Regions from separate parts of the Streptosporangium sp. H16 genome, predicted to be linked through region 2. Evidence: riboswitches for the same ligand, from Rfam matches in the RefSeq annotation. Region 2 holds a riboswitch; the other holds the start of a gene.
The links. A riboswitch is a leader RNA that binds a small molecule or an ion and turns the genes downstream of it on or off. The one in region 2 is predicted to bind glycine.
Positions count from the first base shown of each region.

Region 1: linked by a shared signal. The riboswitch ahead of gcvP (aminomethyl-transferring glycine dehydrogenase) and the one ahead of gcvT (glycine cleavage system aminomethyltransferase GcvT) in region 2 are both predicted to bind glycine.

Region 1 covers NZ_JBPXMD010000033.1:32,930-42,079, forward strand. The annotation lists gene ACTOQ2_RS35880 (sugar phosphate nucleotidyltransferase) at 1-1,204, shown strand, start outside; gene ACTOQ2_RS35885 (FHA domain-containing protein) at 1,495-2,007, shown strand; gene ftsR (transcriptional regulator FtsR) at 2,034-2,684, shown strand; gene ACTOQ2_RS35895 (bifunctional nuclease family protein) at 2,764-3,234, shown strand; gene ACTOQ2_RS35900 (MerR family transcriptional regulator) at 3,379-3,999, shown strand; glycine riboswitch at 4,015-4,107, shown strand; gene gcvP (aminomethyl-transferring glycine dehydrogenase) at 4,290-7,154, shown strand; gene ACTOQ2_RS35910 (tetratricopeptide repeat protein) at 7,281-8,063, shown strand; gene ACTOQ2_RS35915 (hypothetical protein) at 8,238-8,588, opposite strand; gene ACTOQ2_RS35920 (alpha/beta hydrolase family protein) at 8,722-9,150, shown strand, end outside.
Region 2 covers NZ_JBPXMD010000003.1:29,597-38,746, forward strand. The annotation lists gene ACTOQ2_RS05895 (glutamine synthetase family protein) at 1-885, shown strand, start outside; gene ACTOQ2_RS05900 (aldehyde dehydrogenase family protein) at 888-2,234, shown strand; gene ACTOQ2_RS05905 (3-oxoacyl-ACP reductase) at 2,240-3,004, shown strand; gene ACTOQ2_RS05910 (LacI family DNA-binding transcriptional regulator) at 3,111-4,130, opposite strand; gene ACTOQ2_RS05915 (gamma-glutamyl-gamma-aminobutyrate hydrolase family protein) at 4,483-5,178, shown strand; glycine riboswitch at 5,306-5,404, shown strand; glycine riboswitch at 5,405-5,499, shown strand; gene gcvT (glycine cleavage system aminomethyltransferase GcvT) at 5,533-6,624, shown strand; gene gcvH (glycine cleavage system protein GcvH) at 6,621-7,013, shown strand; gene ACTOQ2_RS05930 (L-serine ammonia-lyase) at 7,086-8,462, shown strand; gene ACTOQ2_RS05935 (hypothetical protein) at 8,556-9,150, shown strand, end outside.

The DNA.
Region 1 (9,150 bases), on a different contig from region 2:
GAAGCGGGCCGTGATCAGCGCCCTGAACGCCAGCGCGATCAACGTGCTCGACCTGGAGGCGTCCCCACTCCCGGTGGCCCGCTTCCACACCGCCAGGGAGAACGCCGTCGGCGGCATCGCGCTGCGCACCACCCCCGGCGACCCGCAGAGCGTCGACATCGTCTTCATGGACGAGCACGGCGCGGACCTGTCCCCGGCGGCCCAGCGCAAGCTGGACCGGGTCTTCTCCCGGCAGGAGTTCCGCCGCGCCTTCCCCGGGGAGATCGCCGAGCTGAGCTTCCCCGCCCGGGCGGTGGAGGACTACACGCACGAGCTGCTGCGCCTGGTCGACATCAGCGGGGTGCGCGACGCCGACATGAAGGTCGTGGTCGACTGCGCCGGAGGCACCTCCTCGCTGGTGCTGCCCAGCCTGCTGGGCCGCGTCGGGGTGGACGTGCTGACCGTCAACAACCGGCTGGACGACGCCTCGCCCACCGAGACCCTCGCCGAGCGCCGCCGCGACCTGCAGCGCCTGGCGGAGCTCGTCAGCTCCTCCAGGGCGGCCTTCGGGGTGCGTTTCGACCCGGTGGGGGAGCGGGTCGCGCTGGTGGACGAGAAGGGCCAGCTGATCAGCGAGGAGCGCGCCCTGCTGGTGGTGCTCGACCTGGTCGCCGCCGAGCGGCGCGGCGGCAGGGTGGCGCTGCCGGTCACCACCACCCGGGTGGCCGAGCAGGTCTGCAGGTTCCACGGCGTCCAGGCCGAGTGGACCTCCACCGCGATCGACGCGCTCACCGCCGCGGCCAGGGGGCCAGAGATGATCTTCGCGGCCGACGGGCGCGGCGGTTTCATCGTGCCCGAGTTCGGCCCCACGGTGGACGGCCTGGCGGTGTTCCTGCGCCTGCTGGGCCTGGTCGCCAGGACCCGGCTCTCGCTCAGCCAGATCGACGCCAGGATCCCCGAGGCCAAGCTGCTGCGCCGGACCGTGCCGACCCCGTGGGCCGCCAAGGGCGCGGTGATGCGCTCGGTCATCGAGGCCGCCGAGCACTACCGCATCGACACCACTGACGGGGTGCGGGTCGTCGCCGAGGACGGCAGCTGGACCCTGGTGCTGCCCGACCCGACGGAGGCGGTCACCCACCTGTGGGCCGAGGGGTTCGACGTCGACTCCGCGCAGACCCTGATCGAGCACTGGGCGCGGGTGGTCGAGGAGGCCGCGGGCGGCTGACGGGACCAGGCCCCGGCGGGCGCGCCGAAGGCGCGGGAGGGCGCCCGGACGGGGGCCGCGGGCCGAGCGGTTGCCACAAACACAGCGCGGCGCCATGGACCGGGGACAGTGCCCCACTGTAACTTTGTCACCGACCGTACCCGCGGTTCAGCGTCAACCTTGACCTTCGCGCCTCATCACTGTATGTTGCGGCATTCGCAGTCCGAGAAAACACTTGAGAAGCGAAGAAGCGAGGCGCGCATCACTGAGCACCGTTGCCGCGTCTTCGCGGTAGGAGGCCGAGCCGATCGATGCCGAGCGTCTACTGCACGCAGTGCGGTCATGCCAATCCTGAGGATGCCCGTTTCTGTTCACGATGCGGGTCGCCGCTTACCAAAGCCGAGACCCCCGGAGACAGCACATCGACGATCTCCCTCTCCGGGATCGAGGCATACGAGGCGGAGACAGGTGAGACGCTTCTCGCCGAACGGCAGGCCGTCGAGCAGTTGCCCCCGGGCACCGCGCTGCTGGTCGCGATGCGCGGCCCCAACGCCGGCAGCCGGTTCCTGCTCGACAGCGACCTGACCACCGTGGGCCGTCACCCCGAGAGCGACATCTTCCTCGACGACATCACGGTCTCGCGCCGCCACGTGGAGTTCTACCGGCGCGGCGGCGGGGTCTTCACCGTCCGTGACGTCGGCAGCCTGAACGGCACGTACGTGAACCGCGAGCGCATCGAGGAGGTCCCGCTGTACGGCGGGGACGAGGTGCAGATCGGCAAGTTCCGCCTCGTCTTCCTCACCCGCGGCGCCGCTGGAGGATGATGAGCTCGCAGGCCGCTCGTGCGCACATGAGCATCGGGGAGGTGCTCGCTCTCCTGCAGGGCGAGTTCCCCGATGTCAGCATCTCCAAGATTCGTTTCCTGGAGGGCGAGGGGCTGATCGAGCCGGAGCGCAGTCCCTCCGGATACCGCAAGTTCACCTACGCCGACGTCGAGCGGCTCCGTTACATCCTCAGCGAGCAGCGTGACCGCTACCTGCCGCTGCGCGTCATCAAGGATCATCTGGAGGCGGCCGACCGCGAGGAGCGCCCGGCCGCCAGGCCGCGCGCGGTCCCCGACGACGCGCCCCCCGAGATCCGGCTCACCCGCGAGGAGCTGCTCGCCGCCGCCGAGCTCGACGAGGAGACCCTCGCCGAGCTGGAGGACTACGGCCTGCTGGCCGCCGTGGCCCGCTACTACGACGCCGAGGCGCTGGCCGTGGCCCGCAGCGTCGGAGCCCTGGCCGCCTTCGGCCTGCGGGCCCGCCACCTGCGGGCCGTCAAGGCCGCCGCGGAGCGCGAGGCCGGCCTGGTGGAGCAGGCCGTCGCCCCGCTCCTGCGCCGCCGCGCCCCCGGGGCCATCGACCAGGCCGACGAGACGGCCAGGGAGATCTCCGGCCTGCTGCTGGAATTGCACGCCTCTCTGCTGCGTTCCGGCGTTCGTGGGGCCCTGGGCCGGTGAGAACCTGACCAGGCACTCGTACCCCCACGAGTGTTACGTTGAACAAACCGGTCGGAATCCAGCGAAGACGGAGCAGCCCGTGTTGCAGATGGAGGTCGTGGGCGTTCGAGTTGAGATGCCCTCCAACCAGCCGATCGTCTTGCTGAAAGAGACGCATGGGGAGCGTTACCTACCTATCTGGATCGGCATGACGGAGGCCACGGCGATCGCCATGGCCCAGGCCGAGGAACCACCACCCCGGCCGCTCACGCATGACCTGTTCCGTGACGTGCTCGAAGGGCTCGGCGTCCGGCTGAGCACGGTCAACATCGTCGCCCTGCGCGACGGCATCTTCTTCGCGGATCTCGTGTTCTCCAACGGGGTCGAGGTGAGCGCGCGTCCCTCGGACTCGATCGCCTTGGCACTTCGCACCGGCGCACGTATCTTCGCGAGTGAGGACGTGGTCCGGGAGGCAGGAGTGATCATCCCGGACGACCAGGAGGACGAGGTGGAGAAGTTCAGGGAGTTCCTTGACACGATCACGCCCGAGGACTTCGGCCGCGCGGGGTAGGAATTTCGGTGCATTTACGCTTCACGACGCGCCGGGTGGGGTCGTTGACTGGACTTGGCCCCAGTCCTACGGTGCAAGTGAAACCCGCGGTCGTGCGTAAACCCCCAGATCAGGCCGTGGGATGAGAGAAAGCCGGAGGTCCGCGTGGCGGTCAGCAGCGGCGAGGGTAGAAACGCCGATCAGGATGACCCGGAACGGCGCCAGTCGGCACGTCAGCGCGCGGGTGAAGAGGGTCTGCTGTTCGACGGGCAACCGGTGAAGGTGCCCGCCGACATCGGCTACCGGGGCCCCACGGCCTGTTCCGCGGCCGGCATCACCTACCGGCAACTCGACTACTGGGCGCGCACCGGCCTGGTCGAGCCCACCGTGCGAGCCGCCCACGGCTCCGGCTCCCAGCGGCTGTACGGCTTTCGCGACATCCTGGTCCTCAAGGTCGTCAAGCGGCTCCTCGACACCGGTGTCTCCCTCCAGCAGATCCGCATCGCCGTGCAGCACCTGCGCGACAGGGGCGTCAACGACCTGGCCGGGATCACCCTGATGAGCGACGGGGTGAGCGTCTACGAGTGCACCTCGCCCGACGAGGTCATCGACCTCCTCCAGGGCGGTCAGGGAGTCTTCGGCATAGCACTGGGACGGGTGTGGCAGGAGGTGGAGGGCTCCCTCGCGGATCTGCCCGGCGAACGCGCGGAGTCGAGCGAGGGCCCTTTAGGAGATCATCAGGCCGATGAGCTGGCCCGTCGTCGCAGAGCACGACGAACCGGGTAAACTCGGACCTGCCACTGACCCTGTGCGGGAGAGACCCCGACCAAGATCGGGGCGCCGAAGGAGCAACCTCCCCGGAATCTCTCAGGCACCCGGTACCGCACGGACGAGGCAACTCTGGAAAGCAGGCGCGCTCGCCAGGCGCGACTCACCGACGGTGCAAGCCTCCCGGCAACGGGCAGGTGAAGCTCTCAGGTCACGACCCCGCACGACGGTCGTGATGACAGAGGGGGAGACCAGGCATACGCCCGCGCCCAGCGCCGGTCTCCACCCCGTCCCGGGAGGCTTCACCAATGACCGACCTGTCATCGCTCAGCGAACTCGGCTCTCCCGCGTTCGCGACCCGTCACATAGGGCCGGACGACGCCGGCCAGACCCGCATGCTGGAGGCGGTCGGATTCGCCTCCGTCGCCGACCTGGTCGCGGTGGCCGTGCCCGAGGCGATCCGTTCCTCGGAGCGGCTGAGCCTGCCCCCGGCGGCCGGGGAGTCCGAGGCTCTCGCCGAGCTGCGGGTCCTCGCCGGGCGCAACACCGTGCTCACCTCGATGATCGGCCTGGGGTACCACGACACGATCACCCCGGGCGTCATCCGCCGCAACCTCCTGGAGAACCCGGGCTGGTACACCGCGTACACGCCCTACCAGCCGGAGATCTCCCAGGGCCGCCTGGAAGCTCTGATCAACTTCCAGACCGTCGTCTCCGACCTGACCGCCCTCGACGTCGCCGGGGCCTCCCTGCTGGACGAGGCCACCGCCGCCGCCGAGGCGATGACCCTGGCCCGCCGCGCGGGCCGCAGCCCCTCGAAGGTGTTCGTGGTGGACGCCGACGCGCTGCCGCAGACCAAGGCGGTGCTGCGCACCCGCGCCGAGCCGCTCGGCATCGAGCTGGTCGAGAGCGACTTCACCGCCGAACTCCCCGAGTGCTTCGGGGTGCTCGTGCAGTATCCCGGCGCCAGCGGCAGGATTCGCGACTTCCGCGCCATCGCCGACGCCGCCCACGCGCGCGGCGCCCAGGTGGTCGCCGCCGCCGACCTGCTGGCCCTCACCCTGCTGGCCGCGCCCGGCGAGCTCGGCGCCGACATCGCGGTCGGCTCCTCGCAGCGCTTCGGCGTCCCCCTCGGCTTCGGCGGCCCGCACGCCGCCTACATGGCGGTCCGCGACGGCCTCCAGCGCCAGCTGCCCGGCCGCCTGGTGGGCGTCTCCCAGGACGCCGACCGGCGCCCCGCGTACCGGCTCGCGCTCCAGACCCGAGAGCAGCACATCCGCCGCGAGAAGGCCACCAGCAACATCTGCACCGCGCAGGTGCTGCTCGCCGTGATCGCCGGCATGTACGCCGTCTACCACGGCCCCGAGGGCCTGCGCAGGATCGGCCGCCGCACCCACCGGCACGCCGTCGTGCTCGCCGAGGGCCTGCGCCAGGGCGGCGTCGAGGTCGTGCACGACACCTTCTTCGACACCGTGCTCGCCAAGGTGCCCGGCCGCGCCGAGGCGGTCGTCGCCGCGGCCCGCGACAACGGGGTGAACCTGCGCCTGGTCGACGCCGACCACGTGGGCGTCACCTGCGACGAGAGGACCGAGCTCCTCCACCTGGAGCAGGTCCTGGCCGCCTTCGGGATCAGCGGCGCCGTGCTCGCCGACCTCGACGCCGCCGCGCACGACGCGCTGCCCGCCGCGCTGGCCCGGGTCAGCGACTACCTGACCCACCCGGTCTTCCACAGCCACCGCTCCGAGACGGCCATGCTGCGCTACCTGCGCAGGCTCCAGGACAAGGACATCGCGCTCGACCGGTCGATGATCCCGCTGGGCTCCTGCACCATGAAGCTCAACGCGACCACCGAGATGGAGCCGATCACCTGGCCGGAGTTCGCCGGGCTGCACCCCTACGCGCCCGAGGACCAGGCCGCGGGTTACATCGAGCTGATCGGGCAGTTGGAGCGCTGGCTGGCCGAGGTCACCGGCTACGACGCCGTGTCGCTCCAGCCGAACGCCGGCTCCCAGGGCGAGTTCGCCGGGCTCCTGGCGATCCGCGCCTACCACACCGCCCGCGGCGAGTCGGGCCGCGACGTCTGCCTGATCCCCTCCTCCGCGCACGGCACCAACGCCGCGAGCGCGGTGATGGCGGGCATGCGCGTGGCCGTGGTCGCCTGTGACGACCAGGGCAACGTGGACGTCGACGACCTCGTCGCGAAGATCGACAAGCACCGCGAGCAGCTCGCCGCGATCATGGTGACCTACCCGTCCACGCACGGCGTGTACGAGGAGACGATCGTGCGGATCTGCGAGCTGGTGCACGAGGCGGGAGGGCAGGTCTACGTCGACGGCGCCAACCTCAACGCGCTGGTCGGCCTGGCCAGGCCCGGCGAATTCGGGGCGGACGTCTCCCACCTGAACCTGCACAAGACCTTCTGCATCCCGCACGGCGGCGGCGGTCCCGGCGTCGGCCCGGTCGCGGTCCGCGCCCACCTGGCCGACTACCTGCCCGGCCACCCGCTGCGCGAGGGCGGCGAAGGCACAGCGGTCGGCCCGGTCTCGGCGGCCCCGTACGGCTCCGCGGGCATCCTGCCCATCTCCTGGGCCTACATCCGGATGATGGGCGCCGACGGGCTGAAGGCGGCCACCGAGCAGGCCATCCTGTCGGCCAACTACCTGGCCCGCAGGCTCAGCCCCCACTACCCGGTCCTCTACACCGGCCGCGGCGGCCTGGTCGCCCACGAGTGCATCGTGGACCTGCGCCAGATCACCAAGGAGACCGGGGTGACGGTCGACGACGTGGCCAAGCGCCTCATCGACTACGGCTTCCACGCCCCGACCATGTCCTTCCCGGTGGCCGGCACGCTGATGATCGAGCCGACCGAGAGCGAGGACCTGGCCGAGCTCGACCGGTTCTGCGAGGCGATGATCGCGATTCGCGAGGAGATCGCGAAGGTCGCCTCCGGGGCGTACGACAAGACCGACAACCCGCTGCGCAACGCCCCGCACACGGCCGACAGCCTCGTCGCCGACGAGTGGGGCCACCCCTACAGCCGCACCGAGGCGGCCTACCCGCTGCCGTCGGTGCGCGAGGGCAAGTACTGGTCGCCGGTCCGCCGCATCGACCAGGCCTACGGTGACCGCAACCTGGTCTGCTCCTGCCCTCCCCTGGAGGCGTACGAGGACTGATCACCGCCGGGGAGCGGCCGGGATCGGAGGCCCGCGCGACCCTCGATATTCGCGGGGAATGCGACAGGACGGAGGGCGCCCCGAGTCGTTAGGCTCGGGGCGTCTCCGTATCCGGAAGGATCCTGCATGCCTGAGGTGGACACCCGTCCCTTGGACACCGCGCGAAGACTGGCCGAGGCGGGCGACCTCGACGGCGCCGCCGCGATCTTCGCCGAGCTGGTCGCCGATCCCGACGAGCCCGACCGGGCCCAGGCGGCGGTGGGTCTCGCGGTGGTGCTGGAGGAGAGCGGGGACGTGGCGGGTTCCCGCGCGGCCGCGCGCACCGCGCTGGCGACCGGGCATCCGGAGTTCGCCGCCCAGGCCGCCTGCCTGCTCGCGGGGAGCTTCGAGCGGGAGGACCTGGCCGACCAGGCCCGCGCTGCCTGGCAGGCCGCGCTGGGCGTCGGCCATCCCGCCTACGTCCCGCTGGCGCACATGGCCCTCGCCAGGCTCGCCACGGGCGCGGAGGAGGCCGAGCGGTCGTTGCGTGACGCGCTGGCCACCGCCGACCCGGAGATCGCTCCTCGTGCCGCCCAGCGGCTGGCGGAGGCACTCCTGGAGGAGGGCGAGCCGGGGGAGGCCGCCCAGGTGCTCCTGGAGGCGCTCTCGGTGCCCGACGCGGCCGAGGTGCCGAGGCTGCGGGTGATGCTCGGCATCGCTCACCTGGAGCTGGCGTGCGCGGAGTTCTCCGCCGCGATCGAGGAGGGCGGCGACGTCGAGACCGGCGCGCTGGCCATCGAGCTCCTGGCCCGCACGCTCCCGCTCAGGGGCCGCGACGAGGACGCCGAGCGCGTGTGGCGCTACGGCCTGGACAGCGCCGACGAGGATCTCGCCGGTGAGGTCCGCCTCCGCCTCGACCGGGACCTCTGAACCCGGGGCGCGCGGCGCGCCTGCCGGCCTCCCGGGTGAAGGCGCGATGCTCGTCGTGCCCGTGGGAGACCTCGCACGGGCACCGGCCTTCCCTGCGGCCTGGCCTCGCGGATTCCGGGCCGTCCGAGGCGGGACCGGGGAGCCGGAGAGGCCGGGTGGGACTTCTGGCGGGTGTCAGTCGCGCTCCCGCCAGCGGCTCAGGGCGTGGGCGAAGTTGATCGCCACGATTCCGCCCCAGGCCAGCAGCAGCCCGGCGGTGCCGGAGGTCTGCGCCGCGATGGCGGTCAGCGGGATCCCGATGCCCATCGAACCGAGGGCGAGCGGGATCGAGCTGTTCGAGTTCTTGCGCGACTTGGCCTTCGGCGCCCCGGAGGCGTGCATCTCGGCGCGCACCCGGTGGGCGATGGTCGCGTCCAGGCGTGACACGAACGACTCGATGAGGGCGGCCTCGTACTCGGGGCCGAGGTCGCGCCGGGCCTCGACGGTGGCACGCATGTCCTGGCGGATATCTTGATAGTCCTGCACGCTTCGATTGTTCCTTCACACCGGCCGCCAGGCATCAGTCAATAGGAGGAGATCCGTGTCCACCTCCGAGTCCACCCCTCCCGACGGCGCGTCCGCGCCGGGATCGGGGTTCCCGGCGCGCGCGGTCCCGCCCGTGGAGATCGCGACCCCGCACGGCCCGGCGCTGGTGGAGATCGACGAGGTGGCCGCCCCGCGTTTCCTGCTGGTGCTCACCCACGGCTCGGCCGGGGGAGTGGACGCCCCCGACCTGCTGGCCGTGCGGGACGCCGCGACGGCGATCGGCGGGACGGTCGCGCGGGTGCTCCAGCCGTTCCGGATGCGCGGAGCCCGCGCGCCGGGGTCGGCGGTCAAGCAGGACGAGGCGTGGGAGACGCTGGTGGCCGGGCTGCGCGGGCGCTATCCGGGGCTGCCGCTGGTGCAGGGCGGGCGGAGCAACGGGGCCAGGGTCGCGTGCCGTACGGCCGGGAGGGTCGGGGCCCGCGCGGTCGTCGCGCTGGCGTTCCCGCTGCACCCGCCGGGGAAGCCGGAGCGGTCACGTGCCGGGGAGCTGCGCGCGGCGGGT
Region 2 (9,150 bases):
CGCCGCGGCTACCGCGACCTGACGCCCGCCAACCTCTACAACGTCGACTACTCCCTCCTCGGCACCGCCCGGGTCGAGCCGCTGCTGCGCAGGATCAGGCTCGGCATGGAGGGCGCGGGCATGTACGTCGAGTCGGCCAAGGGCGAGTGCAACCTCGGCCAGCACGAGATCGCCTTCCGCTTCGGCGAGGCCCTGTCCAGCTGCGACAACCACTCGATCTACAAGAACGGCGCCAAGGAGATCGCCTCCCAGGAGGGCATGGCGATCACCTTCATGGCCAAGCCGAACCAGCGCGAGGGCAACTCCTGCCACATCCACATCTCGCTGCGGGACGCGGCCGGGGAGCCGGTCATGGCCGGTTCCGGGGCCCACGGCCTGTCGGCCGCGGGCCGGCACTTCATCGCCGGGCAGATCGCGCTGATGCGCGAGCTGACCCTGCTGTACGCGCCGAACATCAACTCCTACAAGCGGTACGTGCCGGGCAGCTTCGCCCCCACCGCGGTCAAGTGGGGCGTGGACAACAGGACCTGCGCGCTGCGCCTGGTCGGCCACGGCCCCTCGCTGCGGATCGAGAACCGGGTGCCCGGCGGCGACGTCAACCCCTACCTCGCGGTCTCGGCGCTCGTCGCGGCCGGGCTGCACGGCATCGAGAACGAGCTGCCGCTCGAGGACGCGTTCACGGGGAACGCCTACTCGTCCGGCGCGGAGACCGTGCCGAGCACGCTGCGGGACGCGCTGGAGCTCTGGGAGGGCTCCGAGTTCGCGACGGCCGCCTTCGGCGAGGACGTCGTGGCGCACTACGCGAACAACGCCCGGGTCGAGCTGGCCGCCTTCGACGCGGCGGTGACCGACTGGGAGCTTTTCCGGGGATTCGAACGGATGTGAACATGAAGATCATCAACCCGGCGACGGAAGAGGTCGTCGCCGAGGTCGAGATGGCGGACGCCGCCGAGACCGACCGGGCCGTGGAGCGTGCCAGGCGGGCCTTCGCGACCTGGCGGAACGTCGGCCCGGGAGACCGGGCCCGGCTGCTGCGCCGTTTCGCCTCGCTGGTGCGCGAGCACGCGGAGGAACTGGCCCTGCTGGAGGTCGCCAACTCCGGGCACACGATCGGCAACGCCCGCTGGGAGGCGGGCAACGTCGCCGACGTGCTCGACTTCTACGCGGGGGCGCCCGAGCGCGACCACGGCCTGCAGATCCCGGTGCCCGGCGGGCTGGACGTCACCTTCAGGGAGCCGCTGGGCGTCGTCGGCGTGATCGTGCCGTGGAACTTCCCGATGGTCATCATGACCTGGGGGGCGGCCCCGGCGCTGGCCGCGGGCAACACCGTGATCGTCAAGCCCGCCGAGTGGACGCCGCTGACCGCGCTGCGGGTGGCCGAGCTGGCCCTGGCCGCCGGCCTGCCCGAGGGGGTGTTCCAGGTCCTGCCCGGGGCCGGGGAGGTGGCGGGCGCCCGGCTGGTCGAGCACCCCGGCGTGGCGAAGATCGTGTTCACCGGCTCGACCGAGGTCGGCAAGGAGATCGCCACCACCTGCGCCGGGCAGGTCAAGCGGCTCACCCTGGAGCTGGGCGGCAAGAGCGCCAACGTGGTCTTCGCCGACGCCGACCTGGAGAGGGCGGCGGCGACCGCGCCGTACGCGGTCTTCGACAACGCGGGCCAGGACTGCTGCGCGCGCTCCCGGATCCTGGTCGAGCGCTCGGTCCACGACGAGTTCCTGGCCCGGTTCGGGGAGGCAGTGCTGGGTGTCAGGGTCGGCGACCCCCGCGACGAGGCCACCGAGATGGGCCCGCTGATCAGCGCCGAGCACCGGGACCGGGTGGCCTCCTTCGTCACCGAACCGCCCCACCTTCAGGGCGCGTGCCCGCCGGGGCCGGGGTTCTGGTTCCCCGCGACGGTCCTGACGCCCCGGTCGGCGGACGACCGGGCGTTCACCGAGGAGATCTTCGGACCGGTGGTGTCGGTGGTGCCGTTCGACGACGAGGCGGACGCCGTGCGGATCGCCAACGACACCCCGTACGGCCTGAGCGGGTCCATCTGGACCCGCGACGTCGGCCGGGCGCTGCGGATGGCCAGGGCGGTCGAGGCGGGCAACCTCAGCGTCAACTCCCATTCGAGCGTCCGCTACTGGACCCCGTTCGGCGGTTTCAAGCAGTCGGGCCTCGGCCGCGAGCTGGGCCCCGACGCCCTGTCAGCGTTCACCGAGATCAAGAACGTCTTCATTTCCGAGGAGTAGTAGCGATGCTGCGTTTGCAGGACCGGGTCGCCGTCATCACCGGCGCCGGAAGCGGGATCGGCCTGGCCACCGCGCGCCGGTTCGCCGAGGAGGGCGCCCGCGTCGTGTGCGTGGACCTGGACGAGAAGACCGGTGCGGCGGCCGCCGACGAGGTCGGCGGGCTGTTCGTGCGGGCCGACGTGACCAGCGAGGACGACGTCGCCCGCGCGTTCCAGGCCGCGTTCGACACCTACGGCAGCGTGGACATCGCGTTCAACAACGCGGGCATCTCGCCGCCGGACGACGACTCGATCCTGGAGACCGGCATCGACGCCTGGCGCCGGGTCCAGGAGGTCAACCTCACCTCGGTCTACCTGTGCTGCAAGCACGCCATCCCGTACATGCGGCGGCAGGGCAAGGGGTCGATCATCAACACCGCGTCGTTCGTGGCCGTGATGGGGTCGGCGACCAGCCAGATCTCCTACACCGCGTCCAAGGGCGGGGTGCTGGCCATGTCGCGTGAGCTGGGCGTGCAGTTCGCCCGCGAGGGCATCCGGGTGAACGCCCTGTGCCCGGGGCCGGTGAACACTCCGCTGCTGCGGGAGCTGTTCGCCAAGGACCCCGAGCGGGCGCAGCGCCGCCTGGTGCACATCCCGGTGGGCCGGTTCGCCGAGGCGTCCGAGATCGCCGCCGCGGTGGCGTTCCTCGCCTCGGACGACGCCAGCTTCATCACCGGCTCGGAGTTCCTGGTGGACGGCGGCATCTCCGGCGCGTACGTCACCCCGTTCTGACGCCCGTCACCGGAATCCCGGCACGCCCACGCCGTCCGCCACCCCGTTCCGACGCCCGTCACCGGCGTCCCGGCACGCCCGTGCCGTCACGGGGTGGCGGCGTCGGTCACCGGCGTCCCGGAACGCCCGTGCTGCCCCGCGGCGTGAGCCGGGCCGTCTCGGTCCGGACGCCGGTGACGTGCTCACCGGCGATCAGCGCCAGCAGGCTCCGCGCGGCCTGCGCCCCGGAGTGGGGGATGTCCCGGCCGAGAGCGGTCAGGGCCGGTCGCACCACCTGGGAGAGGGGCGAGTCGTCCCAGGCCACGAGGGACAGGTCCGCGGGCACCTCCAGCCGCATCTCCTGCGCGACGGAAAGCCCGGCGACGGCCATGATGTCGTTGTCGTAGACGATCGCCGTCGGCCGGTTCGCGCCGCTGACCAGCCGCCGCGTGGCCCGCGCGCCCTCCTCGCCGGTGTAGTCCGTGTGCACGACGGAGTGACCGGCCAGGCCGAGCTCGTCGCACGCGGCGGTGAAGGCCTGATCGCGCAGGGCGGTGTGCACCAGCGCGGGCAGCCCGGCGACCCTGGCGATCCGGCGGTGGCCGAGTGCGGCGAGATACTCCACCGTCTCCCGCATGGCCGCGCCGTCGTCGGACCAGACGGCGGCGAGCGAGCCCGTCTCCGACGGATGGCCGATCACCACGGCCGGCAGGTCCAGCTCCTCGATCTCGGGGATGCGCGGGTCGGCGAAGTGCAGGTCGACCAGGATGATGCCGTCGACGCGTCCCTCTCCCCACCACCTGCGGTAAACCTCCGCCTCCTGCGCGTGGCCGGTCACCACCTGCAGGAGCAGGGCGTAGGAGCGGGCCGACAGCTCGCTCTCGATGCCGCTGATCAGCTCCATGAAGAACGGTTCCATCCCCAGGACCCGCGCCGGGCGGCACACGGTCAGGCCGACGGCGCGGGCCCGTGCCCCGTTGAGCGCGCGCGCCGCGCTGTTGGGCTGCCAGCCGATCTCCCTGGCGATGGCCTTGATGGTGTTCCTTCTCGCCTCCGACACACCCGGCCGGTCGTTCAGCGCGTAGGAGACCGCGACCTTGGACACCCCCGCGCGACGAGCGATGTCGGCGATCGTCGGTCGCTTCACGAGACCCCCACCTGAACCGGTTATTCGACGCGTTTCCGCTGCGCACCCTACTACGCTCGTCTCGATCTCCCACGCTCTCCCTGGCGGCCGGTGACCCGCCGTGATCGCCGGAGCACGGCGGAACGCCCGCGCTCGCGACGACACCGGCGGCGGTGGCTTCGCCACCTCCCCGGCGGCGGATTCGCTTAACCACTTAACTCCCGCCACCCGCCACGGCGCCGCCCGCACCCCTCCCGCCCCCCACCGGTGCCGGGGCTCGCCGGGGCTCGCCGGGGCCGGTAACGTGCGGGAGGGCGCCGGGATGGGCACACGGTGCCGGGACCTCGGTGCAAGCGCGGCGAAACAGGAGATCATGTCCCGTCCCGTCATCGGCATCACCTGCTACGTCGAGCCCGCGCGGTTCACCGTCTGGGAGACGACCACCGCACTCCTGCCGTACGACTACGTCGACCACGTGGCCCGCGCGGGCGGGCAGCCGGTGATCCTGCCCCCGGCGGGCGACCCCGCGACGCTGGCGGGACGCCTGGACGGGCTGATCCTGGCCGGCGGCGGGGACGTCGGCCCGGAGCGGTACGGGCAGGAGCCGCACGAGCGGACCGGCCACGTCCGGCCGTTCCGCGACGACGCGGAGCTGGGGCTGGTCCGGGCGGCCCTGGAGCGGGGCCTTCCCTTCCTGGGCGTCTGCCGGGGCATGCAGGTCCTGAACGTCTCGCTGGGCGGCACCCTGCACCAGCACCTGCCCGACGTGGTCGGCCACCCGGGGCACGCCCCGGCTCCCGGCCGCTACGGCAGGATGCCGGTGTGGCTCGCCCCCGGCAGCCGGACCTCGAAGATCTTCGGGGCCGAGACCGTGGATGTGGCCCACTACCATCACCAGGCCCTCGACCGGCTCGCCGCGGGCCTGAGCGTGACCGCCCACGCCGAGGACGGCACGATCGAGGCCGTGGAAGTGGACGACCACCCCTTCGCCGTCGCCGTCCAGTGGCACCCCGAGACCGACGACGAGTCGGCCCTGTTCGAGGCGCTGGTACGCCACGCCACCCCCTGACCGGCGCGGATCGGGGCGGCGAGGGGATGGCGAGGGGATGGCGAGGGGATTTCGCCCGGCCGGTTCGGGGCGGCGAGGGGATTTCGCTCGGCCGGTTCGGGCGGTTAGGCTGGCCGCTGACACCGATGAATCCCGTGCGGGAGAGCGTCCTGACACCCAGGCCAGGACCCCTGAAGGAGCAAGCCCTCCCCGCGAACCTCTCAAGGCAAAGGACCGTGCGGGTAGGTGCCCTCTGGAAAGCAGGTCCCACGGCCTCGCCGAAGGTGAAAGTCCGGTAAAACCCGGATGAAACTCTCAGGCACCGACGACAGAGGGGGAGGATGCTCTCATCTGTCCCTTGTCTGAGGTGCGCACATGTCCCGACCTACGCCGCTGCGCGGCGTGCACGAGTCCCTCGGCGCGACGCTGACCGACTTCGCGGGCTGGCTGATGCCGCTCCGCTACGGCAGCGAGTCGGCCGAGCACAACGCGGTCCGCCAGGCGGCCGGCCTGTTCGACCTCTCCCACATGGGCGAGATCTTCGTGACCGGACCGCAGGCCGCCGAGGCCCTCGACTACGCGCTGGTCGGCCACCTGTCCGCGCTGGAGCCCGGCCGCGCCCGCTACACGATGATCGTCGACGCCGAGGGCGGCGTGCTGGACGACCTGATCGTCTACCGGCTCGCCCCCGCCGAGTTCATGGTCGTCGCCAACGCCTCCAACTACCCGCGGGTGGCCGCCGAGCTGACCGGCCGCGCCAAGGGCTTCGACGCCGCGGTGGACGACCGCTCAGAGCGGTACGCGCTGGTCGCGGTCCAGGGCCCGCGCTCCGCGGAGATCCTGGGCGCGCTCACCGACGCCGACCTCGACGGGCTCAAGTACTACGCCGGCCTGCCCGCCGTCGTCGCGGGCCGCGAGGCCCTCGTCGCCCGTACGGGCTACACCGGCGAGGACGGCTTCGAGCTGTTCGTCGCGGCCGAGGACGCGGAGCCGCTCTGGGCCGCCCTCACCGAGGCGGGCGCGCCGCACGGCCTGATCCCCGCGGGCCTGTCCGCCCGCGACACCCTCCGCCTGGAGGCCGGGATGCCGCTCTACGGCAACGAGCTGTCGGCCGGGCTGACCCCGTTCGACGCCGGGCTGGGCCGTGTGGTGAGGTTTGACAAGCCGGGCGACTTCGTCGGCCGGGCCGCCCTCGAATCACGCAAGGACGTCCCGCCGTCCCGCCGCCTGGTCGGTCTGATCGCGACCGGCCGCAGGGTGCCCCGGCACGGGTACCCGGTGGTGGTCGCCGGCGACGGCACGGTCGTCGGCGAGGTCACCAGCGGGGCGCCCTCCCAGTCACTGGGCAGGCCCATCGCCATGGCCTACGTGGACAACGGCCTGTCGTCAGGACTGGCCGTGGACATCAGGGGCAGCCACGAGCCGGTCGAGGTCGTCGCACTGCCTTTCTACAGGAGGAAAAAATGAGCAGCATTCCCGAGGAACTGCACTACACCAAAGAACACGAGTGGATCTCCGGCATCGATGACGGCCTGACCCTCACCGTCGGCATCACCGCCTACGCCGCCCAGGCGCTGGGCGACGTGGTCTTCGTGCAGATCCTCCCCGAGGTCGGTTCGGCGATCGCCGCCGGCGACGCGGTCGGCGAGGTCGAGTCGACCAAGTCGGTGAGCGACATCTTCGCGCCGGTCTCCGGCGAGGTCGTCGAGGTCAACCAGGCCGTCGTGGACGACCCCTCGCTGGTCAACGGCGACCCCTACGGCGACGGCTGGCTGTTCCGCGTACGCCTCGAGGGCTCCGCCGACGACCTGCTGTCGCCGGAGGAGTACGCCGCGCTCACCTCGGGTGAGTCCTAAGCCTCTCCCCCCTCGCGTCACGGCCACGCGCGTCTCCGGGCGCGCGTGGCCGTCCACGCTGGAAGGATTCAGATGACGATCAGCGTCTTCGATCTCTTCAAGATCGGAATCGGCCCGTCCAGCTCGCACACCGGCGGCCCGATGGCCGCCGCCCACAAGTTCGCCCGCGGCCTCCACCAGGACGGGCTGCTGGAGAAGACCGCCCGGGTGAGCGCCGTCCTGTACGGCTCGCTGGGCCTGACCGGCAAGGGCCACGGCAGCGACAAGGCCGTGCTGCTCGGCCTGTCCGGCGAGAAGCCCGAGCTGGTCGACGTCGACACGGTCGACGAGCGGCTCGCCGCCATGCGCGAGTCCGGCACCCTCTCCCTGTACGGCTCCCGCGAGATCCCCTTCGTCATCGGCGAGGACCTCGTCTTCGAACGCAAGATCTCGCTCCCCGGCCACCCCAACGGCATGCGCTTCACCGCGCTGTCCGAGTCCGGCGAGACGATCCGCGAGAAGGTCTACTACTCGGTGGGCGGCGGCTTCGTCGTCGACGAGAACGCCACCGGCGCCGACCGGATCAAACCCGACGACACCGTCCTGCCGTACCCCTTCACCACGGCCGCGGAGCTGCTCGCCCAGTGCGCGGAGACCGGGCTGTCGATCTCCGGGCTGATGCTGGAGAACGAGCGGGCGTTCGGCCGCACCGAGGCCGAGATCCGCGCCCAGCTGCTCGTGCTGTGGCAGGTCATGAGCGAGTGCGTGCGGCGCGGCATCGGCAAGGAGGGCGTGCTGCCCGGCGGCCTGAAGGTCCGCCGCCGCGCCCACCAGCTCCACCGGCAGCTGCGCAGCGAGTCGCCGGAGAAGGACTCGCTGCAGACGATGGACTGGGTCTCGCTGTTCGCCCTCGCGGTCAACGAGGAGAACGCCGCCGGAGGCCGCATCGTCACCGCGCCCACCAACGGCGCCGCGGGCATCATCCCGGCCGTGCTCACCTACTACGACCGCTTCACGAAGGACTCCGACGACGAGGGCGTGATCCGCTTCCTGCTGACCGCGGGGGCGATCGGCGTGCTGTTCAAGGAGAACGCCTCCATCTCCGGCGCCGAGGTCGGCTGCCAGGGCGAGGTCGGCTCGGCCTGCTCGATGGCCGCCGCCGGGCTCACCGAGGTGATGGGCGGCACCCCGGAGCAGGTCGAGAACGCCGCCGAGATCGGCATCGAGCACAACCTGGGGCTGACCTGCGACCCGATCGGCGGCCTGGTGCAGATCCCGTGCATCGAGCGCAACGCGGTCGCCTCGATCAAGGCCATCGCCGCCGCCAGGATCGCGATGCGCGGCGACGGCCGCCACTTCGTCTCGCTGGACAAGGCCATCAAGACGATGCGCGACACCGGCCGCGACATGCTCGACAAGTACAAGGAGACCAGCCGGGGAGGGCTCGCGGTCAACGTCATCGAGTGCTGACCTCAATCCCTATCAAATTTCGCATCACGTGCAAGACCCCCCGATCCCACGCCTATGCTGGGTGGCCATGTGCGCGGGACTCGGGAGGTCGCGGTGGTAACGGGAACGCACCTGGCAAGCCGTTCCCGTCGCTCCCAGCGCCCCGCGAACCCCTCCGGCCCCCTGCGGGTGCTCCGCTTCCTCGGGTCGCACTGGCTCTTCATCACCGCCCTGCTGGCGGGCGGCGGCCTGCGGCTGCTCGCCATGCTCGGCTACCGGCCCGCCCTGTGGTTCTGGGCCGACTCCTTCGTCTACCTGAACGCGGGGCTCGACCCCCGCCCCCTGGAGTCCCGCCCGGCGGGCTACGCGCTGTTCCTGTGGATCCTCAAGCCGCTGTCCAGCGTTCCCGCGGTGGTCGCGGTGCAGCACCTGCTCGGACTGGCCGTAGCTGTCTGCGTCTACCTGCTGCTGCGCAGGCTGGGCGGGTTGCCGGGGTGGGGCGCGACGCTCGCCGCGCTGCCGGTGCTGCTGGACGCCTACCAGCTCCAGCTCGAACACCTCGTCATGGCGGACCTGCTCTTCCAGTTCCTGGCGGTGCTGGCGGTCACGCTGCTGCTGTGGCGGCGGCGCCCCGCGGTATGGGTCGCGGCACTGGCCGGAGCGCTGCTGGCCGCGGCGACCGTCACCCGCACGATCGGGCTGCCGCTGA